Regions from separate parts of the Heyndrickxia sp. NPDC080065 genome, predicted to be linked through region 2. Evidence: a T-box and tRNA genes for the amino acid it is inferred to sense, from the RefSeq annotation. Region 2 holds a T-box; the other holds one or more tRNA genes.
The links. The T-box of region 2 lies ahead of proS (proline--tRNA ligase). A T-box ahead of a tRNA ligase gene usually reads a tRNA of that ligase, here a tRNA-Pro.

Region 1: it encodes a tRNA-Pro, which carries the amino acid that the T-box ahead of proS (proline--tRNA ligase) is inferred to sense. The anticodon was not compared.

Annotation. Positions count from the first base shown of each region.
Region 1 covers NZ_JBNNWS010000001.1:454,840-463,721, forward strand. The annotation lists gene ACQKP0_RS02065 (PTS sugar transporter subunit IIA) at 1-330, opposite strand, end outside; gene ACQKP0_RS02070 (DUF3949 domain-containing protein) at 578-832, opposite strand; gene ACQKP0_RS02075 (hypothetical protein) at 1,104-1,301, shown strand; gene ACQKP0_RS02080 (gamma-type small acid-soluble spore protein) at 1,656-1,868, opposite strand; gene ACQKP0_RS02085 (RidA family protein) at 1,993-2,376, opposite strand; gene ACQKP0_RS02090 (MFS transporter) at 2,421-3,644, opposite strand; gene ACQKP0_RS02095 (TetR/AcrR family transcriptional regulator) at 3,801-4,400, opposite strand; gene ACQKP0_RS02100 (class I SAM-dependent methyltransferase) at 4,800-5,672, opposite strand; gene ACQKP0_RS02105 (HAD hydrolase-like protein) at 5,665-6,333, opposite strand; tRNA gene ACQKP0_RS02110 (tRNA-Ile) at 6,994-7,067, opposite strand; tRNA gene ACQKP0_RS02115 (tRNA-Gly) at 7,079-7,152, opposite strand; tRNA gene ACQKP0_RS02120 (tRNA-Trp) at 7,169-7,242, opposite strand; tRNA gene ACQKP0_RS02125 (tRNA-Tyr) at 7,247-7,331, opposite strand; tRNA gene ACQKP0_RS02130 (tRNA-Asp) at 7,364-7,440, opposite strand; tRNA gene ACQKP0_RS02135 (tRNA-Ser) at 7,450-7,542, opposite strand; tRNA gene ACQKP0_RS02140 (tRNA-Ile) at 7,551-7,624, opposite strand; tRNA gene ACQKP0_RS02145 (tRNA-Met) at 7,644-7,717, opposite strand; tRNA gene ACQKP0_RS02150 (tRNA-Ala) at 7,731-7,803, opposite strand; tRNA gene ACQKP0_RS02155 (tRNA-Pro) at 7,826-7,902, opposite strand; tRNA gene ACQKP0_RS02160 (tRNA-Arg) at 7,910-7,986, opposite strand; tRNA gene ACQKP0_RS02165 (tRNA-Leu) at 8,004-8,092, opposite strand; tRNA gene ACQKP0_RS02170 (tRNA-Gly) at 8,102-8,176, opposite strand; tRNA gene ACQKP0_RS02175 (tRNA-Lys) at 8,213-8,285, opposite strand; tRNA gene ACQKP0_RS02180 (tRNA-Val) at 8,464-8,539, opposite strand; tRNA gene ACQKP0_RS02185 (tRNA-Glu) at 8,564-8,638, opposite strand; rRNA gene rrf (5S ribosomal RNA) at 8,682-8,798, opposite strand.
Region 2 covers NZ_JBNNWS010000002.1:182,799-191,680, forward strand. The annotation lists gene ACQKP0_RS03055 (LCP family protein) at 1-879, opposite strand, end outside; gene ACQKP0_RS03060 (hypothetical protein) at 881-1,870, opposite strand; gene ACQKP0_RS03065 (sigma-70 family RNA polymerase sigma factor) at 1,855-2,427, opposite strand; gene ACQKP0_RS03070 (winged helix-turn-helix transcriptional regulator) at 2,681-3,010, shown strand; gene ACQKP0_RS03075 (DoxX family protein) at 3,181-3,588, shown strand; gene ACQKP0_RS03080 (C40 family peptidase) at 3,836-4,321, shown strand; gene proS (proline--tRNA ligase) at 4,929-6,326, opposite strand; T-box leader at 6,817-7,026, opposite strand; gene ACQKP0_RS03090 (AI-2E family transporter) at 7,087-8,118, opposite strand; gene ACQKP0_RS03095 (TIGR01777 family oxidoreductase) at 8,264-8,882, opposite strand, start outside.

The DNA.
Region 1 (8,882 bases), on a different contig from region 2:
AGCAGAAACTTTGTCTCCATTATTAACTGCAACTTTAAAACCTTCTCCTTTTAAAGAAACGGTTTCCAAGCCAACATGAATAAGAATTTCAGATCCATCCTTAGCAAGAATCCCTACCGCATGCTTAGTAGGTGCTACTTGAATAATTGTCCCGTCAACAGGAGCGTGAATATTCCCCTTTGTAGGGATTACTGCAACTCCTTCCCCCATCATCTTTTGACTGAAAACGGGATCTGGAACCTCTTCAATCGGAATAATTTCCCCATTCACTGGTGCATATATTTGTAATTCTTCTTTTTCTTTTTCTTTTTTAAATAGATTGAATAGCATTCTAAAGACTCCTTTATGATTGTTACTATAATACTATTTCCTATAACTTATATACCTAATTTTTAGTTTTAGGACATAAAAAAGGCATGGGGGTACAACAAAAGGAAATAAACTCCCTTCTATTTACCACCATGCCTGATCGTATCAGTAACATGTGATTCAATATGAATTTATAGGTTAATGTTAACAGGTTATTCAAAAAAAAACAACTGAAAGCGATAACATTTTTACAAAGAAACTTGTTGAACTACTGGTTCCTGCGATGACGAAGTTTATAAATAAGCATAGCGATTAGGCTTGAAGGCATATTCATGATATTTCCTTGAAGATTAAAATGCATTTGTTCCTTTTCAAAACTCATGTTTTCATATAATTCATTGTGAGTAAGATTAGATGTCTTTTTCAAATCCTTCATTGAGGAAATATAATTGTACTGAAAAGGAATCATGACCAAACAGTAAATCACATAGACCGAAATGATAATGATAAATGCGATATCCATATTATCCCTCCTTCAAAGAACATGATTTATAATAAGTATACCGCAAAAAAGAGGGAAAGTTTTGATTATTTTTTACTTTTTTCTATATAAAGTTACCTAGGTCCCTTTAACAATATTCAACCCTTAAATGTTTTAGAAAAATAATGAACGAATACAGATTAATTATTGTCACTCATTTTCTCATCATCATAATATACAGTAAGACCGTTAGCCAATAGCTTTTAAGGTCAGGCTGCAAGAAAGTCACTTTTAAAACGAGGAGGTGATATGAATGAGTAAAATTACAGGTCTTTGGCTTGGTTGGTTAGGGATTATAGCAGCAATTGTCGGATTTTTCTACGCCCCTTATTGGTTAGGTGGTATTGCTGTGGTCCTAGGTTTAGTCACTTTTGCTTCTCCACAAAAGATTGTGGCTTGGGGAGCAGTGATTCTCGGAGCTATTGCCATATTAATAGAAGTATTTTATTAGCAGCTTTAGACCAAAAAAATCATTACACCTAGTTCGCTGTTTACTCATTATCAAAATGATTGAACAGTAACAGTTACTTGTCTTTTATTCCTAAATATAAATGTATATTTGTTTATTTATTTTAGCTTCCTTACTTTTCTACTTCATTCAATTTAATTAGGAATGAGAATGCTTTTGCTATTTAATGCTGTTTGAATTCCATATTTTCTATTTACCTAAAAAAGGAAGGCTTTTTTGAGCCTTCCTTTTTGGCGATTCTGCTTTTAAGTATCACAGTTAACACATATTCTAAAGAAATTGAGATTAGTTTTTTCAAGAAAATAAAAGGAAAGTGCTTAAAATGGCTTCATTTTGTCACTCTTTAGTGGTTTTCACCGATTGCTGATTTCTCCTTTTTACATCTTCTGGATTAGTATCACTATAGATCGATGTACCATGTCCCCCTGTTGTTTTAGCCAACCATTCTTTTACTTCAATATAAGACATCCCGGATTGTGCATTTAATCTTTTCACTTCATCAATGTTTGTTCCTGCAACAGTAAATACGGCATTGTTTTCCTCTTTCATAATGAAACCTCCATTTCGTTTCCCGTTATTTTCTCTCCAAAAGAAATTTTTTAATCAGGCTAAGCTATAGCAAAATGAATAAAGAGCCTTTTCTTTTAAGAAATAGGCTCCTTACCATTTATATCTAGTTAGGTCTTTTGACAATCATTTCAATTTCAACTTCTGCACCAAGGGGGAGTGCCAGAACAGCTACAGTAGTCCTGGCAGGAAAAGGTTCAGTAAACTGCATTTTATATACCTCATTCATTGCAGAAAAATTATTCATATCTGTTAAATACACATTTACTTTTACCACATCATCAGGCGTAAGGTTAGCTGCTTCTAATACTTTGAATAAATTTATAAAGCACTGCTTCGTTTGCTCTCCTACATCACCTTTTATTAGTTCTTGTGTAGCTGGGTTAATGGGGGTTTGACCTGATAAATATACTAATTCTCCTGAATCAACTGCATGTGAATATGGCCCAATTGCTGCTGCATCCTTTGCATGATATGCCTTTCTAGACATCATGATCCTCCTCGTTTAGTAAGTTTTTAGTAGGTTTATCCATATTATACTGTTGAATTCCCCTTTGGTTTCATACTTGTCGGTTGTCTACCGCTCCGTCCCGCTTGTAATGATAAAATAAAGCAAATGAAAAGGACGAGGAAAGCAGAAACATACGGATAATTTATGTTTAAGTCAAATAGAAAACCCGCTATAATAGGACCTGCGATATTTCCAAGACTTGTAAAAGCCGAATTCAACCCTGCCACATATCCTTGCTGATCATGTGCCATTTTTGACATTAGTGTCCCAACTGCCGGACGCATAATATCGATGGATAAAAAAACAATAAAGGTTACAACAATAATCATAAAGTACGTGTGCACAAATAGTGTCAATAATACAAACAGACTTGCAATAACTAAACAGAAAGAGATAACATTTTTCTCACCAAATCGATTTAATAGCCATCCGAATATAGTAACCTGTACGACTGCACCTGCAATAGAACCAAACGTTATGATGAATGCAATGTCTTTCGGTGTAAAACTAAATTTATGATCCACAAACAAACCGAAGACTGTTTCATAATTGGCTAAACCGAAGGACATAACAAACACAATAATTAAACTTAAAAAATACGGCTCTCGATATGAATACAGAAGCTGTTTCATCAGACTTTGTTTTTTCACTTGAATCTCTTTGTCCGTCACTGGCTCTTTAGCTGTAAATGATTCGGGTAAAACAAATAGTGTAATCAATGCTGCAATCGCACCAGCTACCGCAGCTGCATAAAATGGAGCACGAATTCCAAATTCAGCTATGAAGCCTCCAATTCCTGGCCCAATAATGAAGCCCGTTGTTATTGATGCATTAATAAATCCCATCCCTTTTGCTCTTTCTTTTGTTGAAGTGACATCTGCCGTATATGCCATAACAGCGGGCATAATAAGCGCTGCACCAATCCCGCCTAGCATTCTTGATGCAAAAAGAAAGACAGGAGAACTTGCCATTCCAAATATCAACTCAGAAACAGCAAAAATAACCATTCCATAAACAATGATCTTTTTCCTTCCAAGTGTATCCGATAATCTTCCTGCAAATGGAGAAAACAATAATTGTGTTAATGAAAATGCTGCAACTAACAATCCTACAATGCTTCCATTTATATGAAGCTCTATCATATAAGTTGGCATTATTGGAATCACTAGACCTATTCCAGTAAAAATCAAAAATATATTTAACATGAGAAGCAGTATCGCTCCCCTATTTCTTAACAATAGTGACATATAAACCTCCAAATACCTTCAGTATATAATTTAAGGATACAGAACCACTTCGAATTTAAAAATACTGAACGTTCATTCTATATTATAGGCAAAAGAAGGATTACATAAATAAACAGCTTCTTAACGATTAGCTGATATTCAGCAATCCAATAATCCTTAATTAGAGTCCTTTGCAATCCCATATAGAAACACTTTAATAGCTAAGTGGTAGAGCTTAAGTGCTTCCTCTAAACTAGTACTTCGAGACATCTGACCAAGTCCCATCCATAAACTTTCTAGAACAACAGCAAGGCTTTCTACATTTTCTCTTTTGAATTCACCGCTATCAATCCCTTGCTGAAGCAAATGTTGATTAAATCTCAGATGCCCTTTTACCATTTCCGCGATACGCTCTTCAATTTCATTTGTTTTTTCTTCATTATTGAAGAACTCATCAGCAGCTTTAGTCAAAGGATGATTTAAGTCTTCAAGAGCCATCTGCTCCGCCATCCCAAACAATTTATCAGTTGTCGTATGGTAGAGTGGCTCTTTTTGTTCCCATTTTTGCACCCATTCTCGATCCCATTCATCTAATAAATATAAAAATAGGCCTTCTTTGCTTTTAAAATGATAATAAATATTCCCTTTACTGCTTCCTGTTGCCTCAACAATCTCTTCGATAGATGTTGCCTTATATCCCTTCTGCACAAACAGGGCCCTTGCAGCATCAGCAACCCGCTTTTTGGTCTGCTCACTTTGCAATTGCTTTTTATTCACACAAATCTACTCCGATCCAATCGAAAATCTATGCACACATTCATAATTAATACTGAACGTTCATTCTATATCCTAACAAAAACTGCAATCTTTTTCAACTGCAGAGACTTTGATTTTATTACCGAAATAAGGCTTTGATTAAAATACTAAATAGTTCCGATAATGTGGAGAAAAACTTAAGAACATATCATACGGACATTTAGTCCGTTATTTTTATTAAATGACCATAATTTAAGGGCTAAGCGGACACTGGGTACGCTATTTATGGAAAAATACAAGGAAACTACTGTCTTAATACTAAATAACGGAACCTATGTCCGAAAATATAATAAATTAACCCATTTTGTCATAAATAACGGAACAGGTGTCCGCCGAAGATTAATTAAATACAAAAAAGTTCTATTTTTTTACCGTACCAAAAGTGATCTTCATATTTGGCGCATAGGTCAAGGAGGAGGAAGGAGAAAATAGTTTAGATAAATATAGCTGTGAATCATATTGATTTTTCGCTTCAGAAAATGTGGCTCCCCTTTCCATTAAACGGTTGATAAATTCAGTTTCTTCTCCAGGTACTTCACCAAAGCCATCCATTTTTAATGATTCGTACAGTTTAAGGTTCGTATCATCATTTGAATCAAGGAAATTGACTTTATCACTTACCCTGCATTGAACACCTTTAACCCCCAGTTCACTTAAATAGATGGGTAATTTAATGCCGATGTTTCCATCTTTTCCATCCCTTTTTGTATCTTGTTCATATAATTTTTGAAGAAAGCCTAAAGGAATCAATTTTGATTGGTCTTCGTTGTTAATATAATAGGAAGACATAGTAGAAATCCAATGTGGTTCGAAACAGATGATTTTTCCGCCATCCTTCACACGGCTAATCATTGATTGCAATATATGTATCGGATCATTCACATGCAATAAAAAAGCATGACAAAGAGCAATATCATATTCTTCTTCTAAATTAATCGTGTTAATATCCGCTTGAATAAACCGAGATTGATAGGGGAGATTTTGAAAAAGTTCTTCTGCATTACGGATTAATTGCTCCCCCATGTCAATTCCTGTATAGCTACTTCCATGTGGTAGCAAAGGCAATAACTTTAACCCTAAATATCCATATCCACAGCCATAATCAACCATGCTCACAGGTTTATCAATCTTCCAAACTGATTTCACTAAAAACTCAAGATAATCGTCGTTATAATATAAATCTCTTGTTCGGGTTAAATACTCCAACTTATCATCCCAGTAATATTTATTCAATTTGAAAGGCTCCTTCTTCTAATATACTTTTTAATTCCGAAATATCGTTTATTATTCTATCTGCGTGTTGTAATTCCTCGGCTTGAGCAAAATCAAAATTACATCCTATCGATAGTAGCCCATTTGATTTAGCTGCACGGATATCAGAAATTCGATCACCTACTAAAGCTCCACCTGTTATATTATATTTTTGTACCAAGATACGAACTAATTCAGCTTTATCTTGAGATTCAATCTGCTGAATACTGTAAACATCGGTCAGCCATTGATTTAATTTGTAATACTCTACAATTGCACTCAAATATTCCGGTAGACCATTACTAGCAACAAATATGGTGTATCCATTGCTTTTTAAATAGGCAAAAGTTTCTGTCACATTTGGATAGAGCTCTCCATTCCCTTTATAAATATTATCGATTAGTTTAGCATGAAAGAAATCATTTGCCATTATTCGAACATCATTTGAATAATTAGGTAATAAGTTCTCCCAAACCACCGGCAAAGGAACCCCCATTATTTCACGGTATTTTTCAATCGGTGTCTCCCCTTCCCATCCCTCCTTTACTCTTAAGTACTCAAATGTCTCTGAAAGTGATATTTCTAATATTTTATTTGTTTGAAAAAGAGTTCCATCCATATCAAAGATAATTGATTTTGTCATTGTATCTCACCATTCTAGTTATTATATTTTACATTGAACAAGGTATTTTTAAATTGCAAAGACACGCTGTCATAAGGATAGTGGCATACTCAAAATTGACCCCGTCCTATTTATATACTACATAGACTGAGACATATCCTTGATTAATTTTTCGATAAATATGTTTTTACTACATTCCTAAAAGAAAAAAAGGATCTAGTGGTAATCAAAGCGATGCTTGGATCACAATGAATCCCCAAATCTGAAAAAAATGGCCCTCTGAAAGAAATGGTCCTCAGTTCTAAGAAATTGGTCCACATTTTTATAAAAATGATCCGCAGATCCAGAGAAATGGTCCCTAAATCCGAAATAAAGATCCCTTCTGAAGGAAACGGTCCACAGTACTAAGAACTTGATCCACATTCTGATAAAAATGGTCCACAGAACCGGAGATATGGTCCACAATTCCGAAATAATGTTCCCTTCTAAATGAAATAATCCCCTAGTAACCAAAGTAGAACTATATATTCATTGAGAAGAAAATAATAAATCATACTTTCCTCAGTGGCTAGTTTTTAACCTTGTGGGATTTTCCGCTGCCGCTAGAAGTAAACTGTTTCGTTAAACAATAAAAAACTAGCTAAATAAAAATAGCTAGTTTAGAAACGTATATTTTATTAATGGGCCTAAATGGACTCGAACCATCGACCTCACGCTTATCAGGCGTGCGCTCTAACCAGCTGAGCTATAGGCCCTTTATGTAATTTGGAGCGGGTGATGGGAATCGAACCCACGACAACAGCTTGGAAGGCTGTAGTTTTACCACTAAACTACACCCGCATGTTTAATATTATATTGGCAGGGGTAGTAGGAATCGAACCCACATCAAAGGTTTTGGAGACCTTCGTTTTACCATTAAACTATACCCCTAAAATGGTGGAGGGGGACGGATTCGAACCGCCGAACCCTGAGGGAGCGGATTTACAGTCCGCCGCGTTTAGCCACTTCGCTACCCCTCCATCTTATTAAGCTATATAATTTTTTAGTTTAATGGCGGTCCGGACGGGACTCGAACCCGCGACCTCCTGCGTGACAGGCAGGCATTCTAACCAGCTGAACTACCGGACCATTATTATATGGCGGAGGAAGAGGGATTCGAACCCCCGCGCGGTTTAACCCGCCTGTCGGTTTTCAAGACCGATCCCTTCAGCCAGACTTGGGTATTCCTCCGTTTTAAATGGACCCTGTAGGACTCGAACCTACGACCGGACGGTTATGAGCCGTCTGCTCTAACCAGCTGAGCTAAGGGTCCATTATCATATTAATTAAGATAGCGGCGGAGGGGATCGAACCCCCGACCTTACGGGTATGAACCGTACGCTCTAGCCAGCTGAGCTACACCGCCATGATTTTAAAAATGGAGCCTAGCGGGATCGAACCGCTGACCTCCTGCGTGCAAAGCAGGCGCTCTCCCAGCTGAGCTAAGGCCCCATAATACTATATAAACTAGAACTGGTCGGGAAGACAGGATTCGAACCTGCGACCCCATGGTCCCAAACCATGTGCTCTACCAAGCTGAGCTACTTCCCGAAAAATATGGCGCGCCCGAGAGGAGTCGAACCCCTAACCTTTTGATCCGTAGTCAAACGCTCTATCCAATTGAGCTACGGGCGCATAATATTGAAAAACGTTGGTGCCGAGGACCGGAATCGAACCGGTACGGTAGTCACCTACCGCAGGATTTTAAGTCCTGTGCGTCTGCCAGTTCCGCCACCCCGGCAAGGGTATCTGGAGCGGAAGACGGGATTCGAACCCGCGACCCCCACCTTGGCAAGGTGGTGTTCTACCACTGAACTACTTCCGCAATTATAGCAAGTTTTTTTACTTAAGAAAACTTTTATGAGCCATGAAGGACTCGAACCTTCGACCCTCTGATTAAAAGTCAGATGCTCTACCAACTGAGCTAATGGCTCGTAATAAGATAATATTTATTATTTAAAAATCTACCTAACTTTGTGCATCTACGACGTCCCAATCTCAGGAGGCTTATTCAAGATGCGGCTCGATTGGTACGCTGATGTTTTGCTCCGCAGCTTACTCGATCGTGCTCTACCAACTGAGCTAATGGCTCGTAATAAAAAATAAAATGAATGGTGGAGGATGACGGGATCGAACCGCCGACCCCCTGCTTGTAAGGCAGGTGCTCTCCCAGCTGAGCTAATCCTCCAACAAATGAATTTATGTAATAAAATGGTGACCCGTACGGGATTCGAACCCGTGTTACCGCCGTGAAAGGGCGGTGTCTTAACCGCTTGACCAACGGGCCAATCTATATAATCAGACAAAATAATAGCCCCAATAGGGGCGTAGCCTGGCAACGTCCTACTCTTGCAGGGGGAGAGCCCCCAACTACCATCGGCGCTGAGAAGCTTAACTTCCGTGTTCGGGATGGGAACGGGTGTGACCTTCTCGCCATAGTTACCAGACTTGTATTTAGTTAAGGGATTGTTCCCTCAAAACTAGATATAGGAGAAATAACGGTTCATAAACCTTGAATCTATTTGTCTAGT
Region 2 (8,882 bases):
TCTAAGAGTTTCAATGCTTCTATTATTTTCTGATAGAAAAGAGGTCGCGATAGATAAAATCAATGATGGTTTCATGTTCGTGTCAATGTAGGGTAGTACCGTACCAATCATTCTTGGTAATTTTACGATTCCTTTCATGCTTGTTATATTATCCGCCAATAATTTTATCACTTTCTGTTGACGTTCCACTCTTCCCCAGTCACTTAACCCATCTTTTCTAAATCTTACATAACCCAATAATTCTTTTCCATGAAGCTTTTGAACACCAGGAGAGAGTGTAACACCGATTCCTTTAGACATTTCTTTTTCTACATCCACTTCAATACCTTTCGGAAAAGCGGCATCGATTGTTTTTGAAAAACCCTTGAAATCCATTAACGCGACATATTCAATGCTAATTCCAAAGTTTTCAGTAATAGTTTTTCTAAGTAAATCCGTCTTTCCATACGAATACGCTGCATTGATTCGATGACTTCCAAACCCAGGAATCTCTACATAACAGTCTCGCATTATAGATATTATTTTGGATTTTTTCGTATCGGGATCATATTGTGCAATCATTATGGTGTCTGTACGGGAATCTTTTTCTCCCCTAGAATCAATGCCCAGCAACAATACATTTATTTTTCCAAATTTATCTTCTTCCCCATGGAATTCAATATTTTCTTTTTTAAGTCCTGAACTTTTTATTGAATTTGCATAGCCTTGTTTATATTCCAAATAAGCATAAGATAAAACGCCTACTATAGCCAATAATAATATGCTAATAATAATTAATGGAATTTTTATCTTCTTACCCTTACTTCTTGTTGGAGAATTGCTTTTTTTGTTTTTTTTCATCATCACTTCTTTTACCTCGATTTTAAGAATATATTCCAATTCATTCGGAGATTTTTATCAGTCCACTAAGATTTGGTTTAAAATCTTTTGTATCTAAAGGGATATTAATTTTCATTTCAATGGGATGTAAATAGGATTCTAACTTTCCATTTCTATCAAATATTTCATATTTTAGTAGAATGCCCGTATCCTTATCTATCCAAAAACGAAAACTACTATGTTCTATTTCCCCTTTTAAAATGACTGTGTTATGACCTAGTAATATCTCATTTTGTTTTGCAATTTCCCAATCTTTAAAGTCACTTAAATAATTCACCGTATACATATAAGGGAATAAAGAAGTTTGAGGAGCCCCAATTGGAGGAATGTCCCGCCTACTTGTTATAAAATGATAACTCCCTCGCTCAATCGTATAAGTTGTTTTTTCCGATGATGTGGGGTATTGAAAATGACGTTCCTTATAATTTTGATCTTTAATTTCCCATCTCTTATTTTCACTAATGTAAATATCTCTAGTTGAGCTGGCATGAGGATCCCCAAATACAGAACCTATCTTGCTATATCCACTAAGTTGTTTCTGATTAATCAATTGATATTCCACTATACCTCCACTTTCTTTTCCATTTCTATCTATACTGGCTGACTTAAAGATCCCTGAAACTGTTTTGAAATAATCTAAAGAATTCAGCATTTTATTAAAAATTGCTTCCTTTGTCATTTCTGCATATAATTCATCTTGCTTTGGAGGATAAAAAATTGTACTTTCTTTTGAAGTATATGTTTGTGACGGCTCTTCTTTTAACAAGCCAAGCTGCTTACCGCTATAAAAGGCAGGACTAATCATCACTACACAAGTGACTAAACCACTGAGAATTATATTGAGTGTTCCTTTATATCTAGAAGTAAAGCGAAATCTTTTACTTTTTTTTATCGATTTTAAAACAAATTGTTTATTCTTATCAGTAAAGTGGACATCTCTTAAGAACGTCTCATTCATACTTTCATTTAAGTTTTTTAATTTGTCTTCCATTTTTCATCTTCCCCCTCCAATACCCGTTTTATCGCATTTCGAGCTCGGTAGAGTCTAGTTTTTATAGTATTAGAGTTTTGATTTAGTAGATCAGCTATTTCCGTAATTGTTAGCTCTTCATAATAATGTAGAATAATTACTTCCCGTAATTTCAAAGGAAGATCTAAAACAATAGATGAGATAAATTGTTTTTCTTCATATTCAATCAAATTCTTATCAAAAGATTGATGTGTGCCTTTAAGTTTTAATTCGATTAACTCTGATGGAAAAAAGTTTCTAAAGGACCAACTCTTCAATACATCTTTACACTTATTTACTGTGATTCGATAAAGCCATGTCTTATATGATGATTGTCCTTGAAAGGTTTCTATTTTTTCATAGCACTTGATAAAAACCTCTTGTGCAATATCTTCAGCTAGTTCTTTTTGCTTTACATATGTAAAGGCAAGACGAATGACCATTTCCCCGTATTCTTCCATAAGCCATGTAATTTTATCCTCATGACTTAGTATTGTATTTGCCTGAGGGGATGAGCTCCATCTCTTTCTAGAAAACATACATTTCCTCCTCTCACCCTTTACTAATAGACGAGGAGAAACATTAGTTGGTTCCTCAGAAAATAAAAAATACTTTAATAATATGTAAAAGACTAAATAAATTACCAATTTATGAACATCTAATAAAAACAAGAGTTTAAAATTAATTTTTCAAAAATAAACTTACTTACTATTAGTAAGTTTACAAAAGGTGTATAATAGATAACAAATAGGAAAAAAGTTATGCTTGATTCCATATAGGAGGTGCAGCAATATGGAAGGATCAAAGCTTTGTCCAAAATTTGAAAAAGCATTTCAATTATTAGGCAAACGCTGGATTGGAGTAATTATCCGAGTTCTAGAAGAGAAACCTATGCGTTTTAATGAAATCGCTGAGAATATTCCACATATAAGTCAAAAAATGCTTTCCGATCGTTTGAAAGAGTTAGAAAATGAAAAGATTGTGATTCGGGATGTTTTTCCAGAAACACCTGTACGAATCGAATATCGATTAAGCGAAAAAGGTCATGCGATTACACCAGCTCTCGTAGAGGTACAGCATTGGGCAGATAAGTGGGTTTCGATGGATAGCTGTAATGAATAAAATTTTTAATAATATGTCAAAATCTTACCTTAGTTTTTATTTATTGAAACTAAGGTTTTTTTGTTTCCCTCAAAAAAACAAATTAAATATAAAATAATTATTGACTTACAAAAAGTTAGTTAATATAATAATAAATGTTAGTAACAAAAACTTCAAAGGAGGAAACATAAATGACAGCTTTAGCAAGTCTCGGACTTTTAATTATACGTATTGTTTTAGGACTTACATTTGCCGGACACGGCACTCAAAAATTATTTGGATGGTTTGGAGGACACGGAATAAAAGGAACTGGCGGTTTCTTTGAATCGATTAATATTAAACCTGGAATCATGATGGCACTATTAGCAGGTCTAGGTGAACTTTTCGGAGGATTATTATTTGCCTTAGGACTTTTAACTCCAATTGGAGCACTTTTAATCGCTCTTACAATGCTCGTAGCGATTGTTAAAGTACACGGACAAAACGGCTACTGGGTTACACAAAATGGTTATGAATATAATTTCTTACTTATTATCGTAGCAATTGGTGTGGCTCTTGTTGGTCCTGGAAGCTATTCAATTGACTCAATTATTTTCTAATAAATATTTTTGAGATGAGGGTGAGCTTACGATTCACCCTCATTTATTAACTAATTTTCTACTTCCTATTATAATTTTCTCCTCAAATCCGTCTCACTTACAATCATCATTATCGCCTCTACACTAAAGTAACTTTCAAATAACAAAGTCCTTTTTTCTAAAAATTAAAACTTTAGAATCATTTCCAATAACCCATCATATATTGAATCGTGTTGAAAAATATACAAACAATCAGGGGGTCAAAAGGATGGATTTTTCTATTAGTAAGCCAAAATTTTTAGTGGTTATTGTAGCTATTTTTGCATTTGCTGCAGCATTTTTGTTTTCACCGTTTTCACAGGCATTCGCTTCAATCAATTATGGGGAAGAGGTTGTATCAGTGGCAAAACGGTATGAAGGAAGCAAGTTTAAAATGGGAGGCACTACTCCTAAAGGCTTTGATGCAAGCGGATTTACACAATATGTGTACAAAACAGCTGCTACGAAAATGAACATTAAAAGAACAAGTGCTGACCAATACAAGTCTGGTAAATCCGTAAAATTAAATCAATTACAGCAAGGAGACCTGGTTTTTTATGCAACTGGAGATAAAAAAGGAAAAGTATCCTTTGTTGCGATCTATATTGGAGATGGAAAATTTATAGGAGCCACATCTAAAGGCGTAAAAATAGTAAAAATGTCAGACAAATATTGGAAAGAGCGTTTTGTAGGTGCAAAGCGGATTATTAAATAGGTTTGGATTGGATACTATTTTTCTATTAAAGCATTTTACCAATGATCTACTATGTTCAGATAAAACCAACCTTTTTGATTAACGGGTTACAACAATTCACCTAGCTAGTTTCATCCAAAATAATAGCATAGTTAGATACAAAAAACGCTTGGTTTGTCCAGGCGTTTTTACTTTTAGCTCTTTCAGAAGATAAAAACAAATATTCCTAAAAAATTTTTATATTAGGTGACGAACTGTCAAATCAGGTGGCTTTATATCCCACTACGATACACTTTTTTCAGCTAATACTAATTATTGTGTAAATAAAACGACAATCTGTAAATTACACAATTTCACAAACTTCGCAATCAAAATTTATAAACTAAGTCTTTTTTATCAGTTTCCTTTTACTTTTAATCAAACGTCAAACGTTTGATTAATTTTTCAAATGTAGATATCTGTTCCTTTTTATCTTTTTTCGTATAGAAAAACTTAAGAACAAATTTCTAATTCGAGGCTAAAGTCGATAATTATTTAAGAATGATTATTTCTAATAAAATGTTGGACACGCCTAAACGAAGACAAAAAAAACACAGATGGCACCCTCGCCATCTGTGTTTTCTTCTTATTAATAAGCTTTCGCCCAATACACCAAATGTTTCGCTTCTCCACCGCAGCATACACATGTATCAGAAACCTTTTCTTCTACAAATGGAATGCAGCGAGATGTAGCGGATGTTTCATCTTTAATGAAGTTTTCGCAAGCCACATCACCGCACCACATTGCTTTGATGAAGCCTGGTTTTTCAGCAAGGATTTGTTTGAACTCATCCATATTTAGCGCGATACTTGTTCTTTCTTCTCGGTGAGCCTTTGCTTTTTCAAATAAGTTCTTTTGAATGTCGTCTAAAAGTTCGATGATTTTTGTTTCGAGCTCAGCCATCGGAACAAAGATTTTTTCACCTGTATCTCGTCGAACGAGGACAACTTGACCTTTTTCGATATCCTTAGGTCCAACCTCTAAACGTACTGGAATTCCTTTCATTTCAGACTCATTGAATTTCCAGCCTGGCATTTTATCGCTTGCGTCGATATCGACTCTTGCCACTTTTTTCAACTGATCTCTTAGTTCATACGCTTTATCGAGAACCCCTTCTTTATGTTGGGCAATTGGTACAATCATTACTTGTTTTGGTGCAATTTTTGGTGGTACGACAAGACCACGGTTGTCTCCATGAACCATAATTAAAGCACCGATTAAGCGTGTTGTAATTCCCCATGATGTTTGATGAACAGTTTGAAGTTCGCCATTTTTATCCGTATACTGAATGCCAAATGCTTCAGCAAAACCTGTTCCTAAATAATGTGATGTTCCTGATTGCAATGCTTTTCCATCGTGCATTAAGCTTTCAATCGTTAATGTATGAACTGCACCTGCAAATTTTTCCTTTTCTGTTTTGCGGCCGCGAAGAACAGGAATTGCAAGATATTGTTCACATACAGTTGCATACATATCAAGCATTCTTGATGTTTCTTCTTGGGCATCCTCAGTTGTTGCATGACAAGTGTGTCCTTCTTGCCATAGAAACTCTAGAGAACGTAAAAATGGTCTAGTTGTTTTTTCCCAGCGAACAACATTAGCCCATTGATTATATAGTTTTGGCAGATCACGATAGGAATGAATAATATTTGCATAATGCTCTCCAAATAAAACTTCAGATGTAGGACGAACACAAAGACGTTCAGTTAGTTCTTCCTCCCCTCCATGTGTCACCCAAGCGACCTCTGGAGCAAAGCCTTCGATATGATCCTTTTCTTTTTGCAATAGGCTTTCTGGAATAAACAGTGGCATATAAATATTTTCATGACCTGTTTCTTTAATTTTCGCATCTAATACATCACGAATATTTTCCCAAATCGCATATCCATATGGACGGATGATCATTGAACCTCTAACAGAAGAGTAATCAACTAAATCCGCTTTTTTTACTACATCTGTATACCATTGTGCAAAATCATCTTCCATTGCGGTTATTTCTTCAACAAACTTCTTATCCTTTGCCACAATACATCTTCCCTTCGATTTTTTAAAGGCTCTTTTCTAAAACTTTATTGCTTTTGAAACGAAATCTTATTTCTACCATATCAGAAAGTTGAGGAGATCCATTTTATAAGAAAGGCTCTTTTCGTATAAATTGTTGTTTTTAGACTATAAACTTAGTCCATTGATTTCCGCTTCAGACACTTGCTTTCCGCGGGGAGGGATGGGAGCCTCCTCAGCGTAACCGCCTGTGGAGTCTCCCATTTCCCTCTTTTTCCCGCAGGAGTCAAGTGTCCTCCGCTACAATCAACTCAGATTGTTAATAAAATATCACTAAAAAAGCAACAAACTTTACGAAAATAGCCATAAGAAAAAATGCTCCGAAACTAAATGATATTATGGAGTGATCTCTATACGAAATAGCAATAATCTTTCCAAAATACCTATTTTAAACGCAAAAAAACCCCGATCCCGAAAAAGGGACCGAGGCCTGGTGGTACCACCCTTATTTACAGCTATGCTGTACACTCTTTGCTGATAACGGTTCGAAAACCGCATGTATCTTAGTTAAAATCGATACAGAACTCCAAGGCAGGTTCAAATGGGGTCTCTGGAAACTTTTCACCAATCGTTTCCTCTCTAGAAGAGACGAAGACATTTTACTAATCCTTATCTACGTTTTTTTATATATAATTTTTAAAAAATATACTAATTTTTTTATACAAAGTCAAGCTGATACATCTTTTTATTTTTTGATTTTTATTAATTTCACTTTTTCATTTTTTACATCTAAAATTTCTAACAGGAATACAAATACCGGAATCCCGAGGATAAGTCCCCATACACCAAAGAAGTGCTCCGAAAAAATTAAAACGATAAATGTGTAAAATACAGGCAAATTTGTTTTCGAAGACATTAATTTCGGATTTAAAACATAGGCTTCGATAGCATGAACAACAGCAATGACGATAACAATCCATAATACGTGAACAAACCCGCCGATACTATAGGCGATAATACATAACGGGATAAGTGAAATAATTACCCCAGCGACCGGAATTAATCCTAGGACGAAAATCATCATCGCTAACCCGAATAGCTGTGGAAATCCCATAATGGAAAGGGCAATGGTTGTAAGAACCGTATTTACAATCGCAATAATAAACTGTGCCTCGATAACCTTCCCAAAAGTAGCCACAAATTTTTTGCAAAAAAACTCAATCTCATCATAAAATGGAGCCACTTTACTGTCTTTGAATTTCTTAGTAAAATCAATCAGTCTCTCTTTTTCTAAAAGATAGAAAAGACTTAGTATTAGGGATAAGAAAATATTTAAGCTTAATTTACCTACATTTGAAAAATAACCAAGTAAAAATGTAAATCCTTGTTTCAAAAAGCTTGTGATTTCAATTTTTTCTGTAATCTGCTGCACAATATAGTTAATTACCACACTTTCTTGTGGCTGGGAATAGAAATTAACTAACTGCATTATTAACTGGGTAATTTGAGTAATAAGCAATGGTAAGTATTTTACTATACCAAGTGATAGCAAGCCAACAATTGCGACATATAGAACGATTACCGTTATTTTTCGATGTATATGAAATCGTCTAGATACAAAATCTGAAAGACGATCCATTAAAAAAGCAAAAATAAACGTTAGCAGTATTAAATTCATCATACTTCGCAAAAAGTATAATATGAGCGCAATCAAAGCAAATATAATAAACCGTTTTACACTTCTTTTCCGAAAAAAACTGCTAACAAACTCTGCCATGTTTCTGTTTCCCCCTAAAACCCGAAATTTATCTATACTGCACCTCACCATATTACTTTATTTTCTCATACTTTCATACTATATAACCTAAAAAAACTATAAAATTTCTTTGTTTTTTTAAAATTTTATGCATCGTAATATTTGTCTAATTCCTTTGACTATTAAGTATTTCCAATAAGGTGTTATTTAATTCAGAATATTTAAAAATAAATCCGTGATTTATTGTTTTTTCAGGAAAAACACATTGACCTTTTAGAAGCATATTACTCATTTCTCCTAATCCTAGTTTTAATATCCAACTAGGGACAGGAAGCCAGTGTGGTGAATGCTTTACAGATGAAATGGTTTTTCCAAACTCCTTCATACGAACAGGATTAGGTGCGGTTACATTTAATGGCCCCTTAATTTGTTGATTTTGGATAGCAAAAAAAATCATTTGGACGGCATCCTCCACATGAACCCATGAAACCCACTGCTTACCTGAACCAATTGTACCGCCGATTCGCAAGCTATATGGGAGCAGCATCATAGGTAGAGCACCCTTTTGACCTAATACTAATCCTAATCGTGCAAATACCGTTCTTACACCATAATCCTGAGCTTTATTCGCTTCTTCTTCCCATTTTCTCACAACTGCAGCTAAAAAATCATCAGCCTCTGTCCCTACTTCTTCACCGAAGGTTTTCATTTCAGACATTCCATAGTAACCAATGGCAGAGGCATTAACGAGAACCTTGGGTTTAGATTGTAACTGATCAATGATT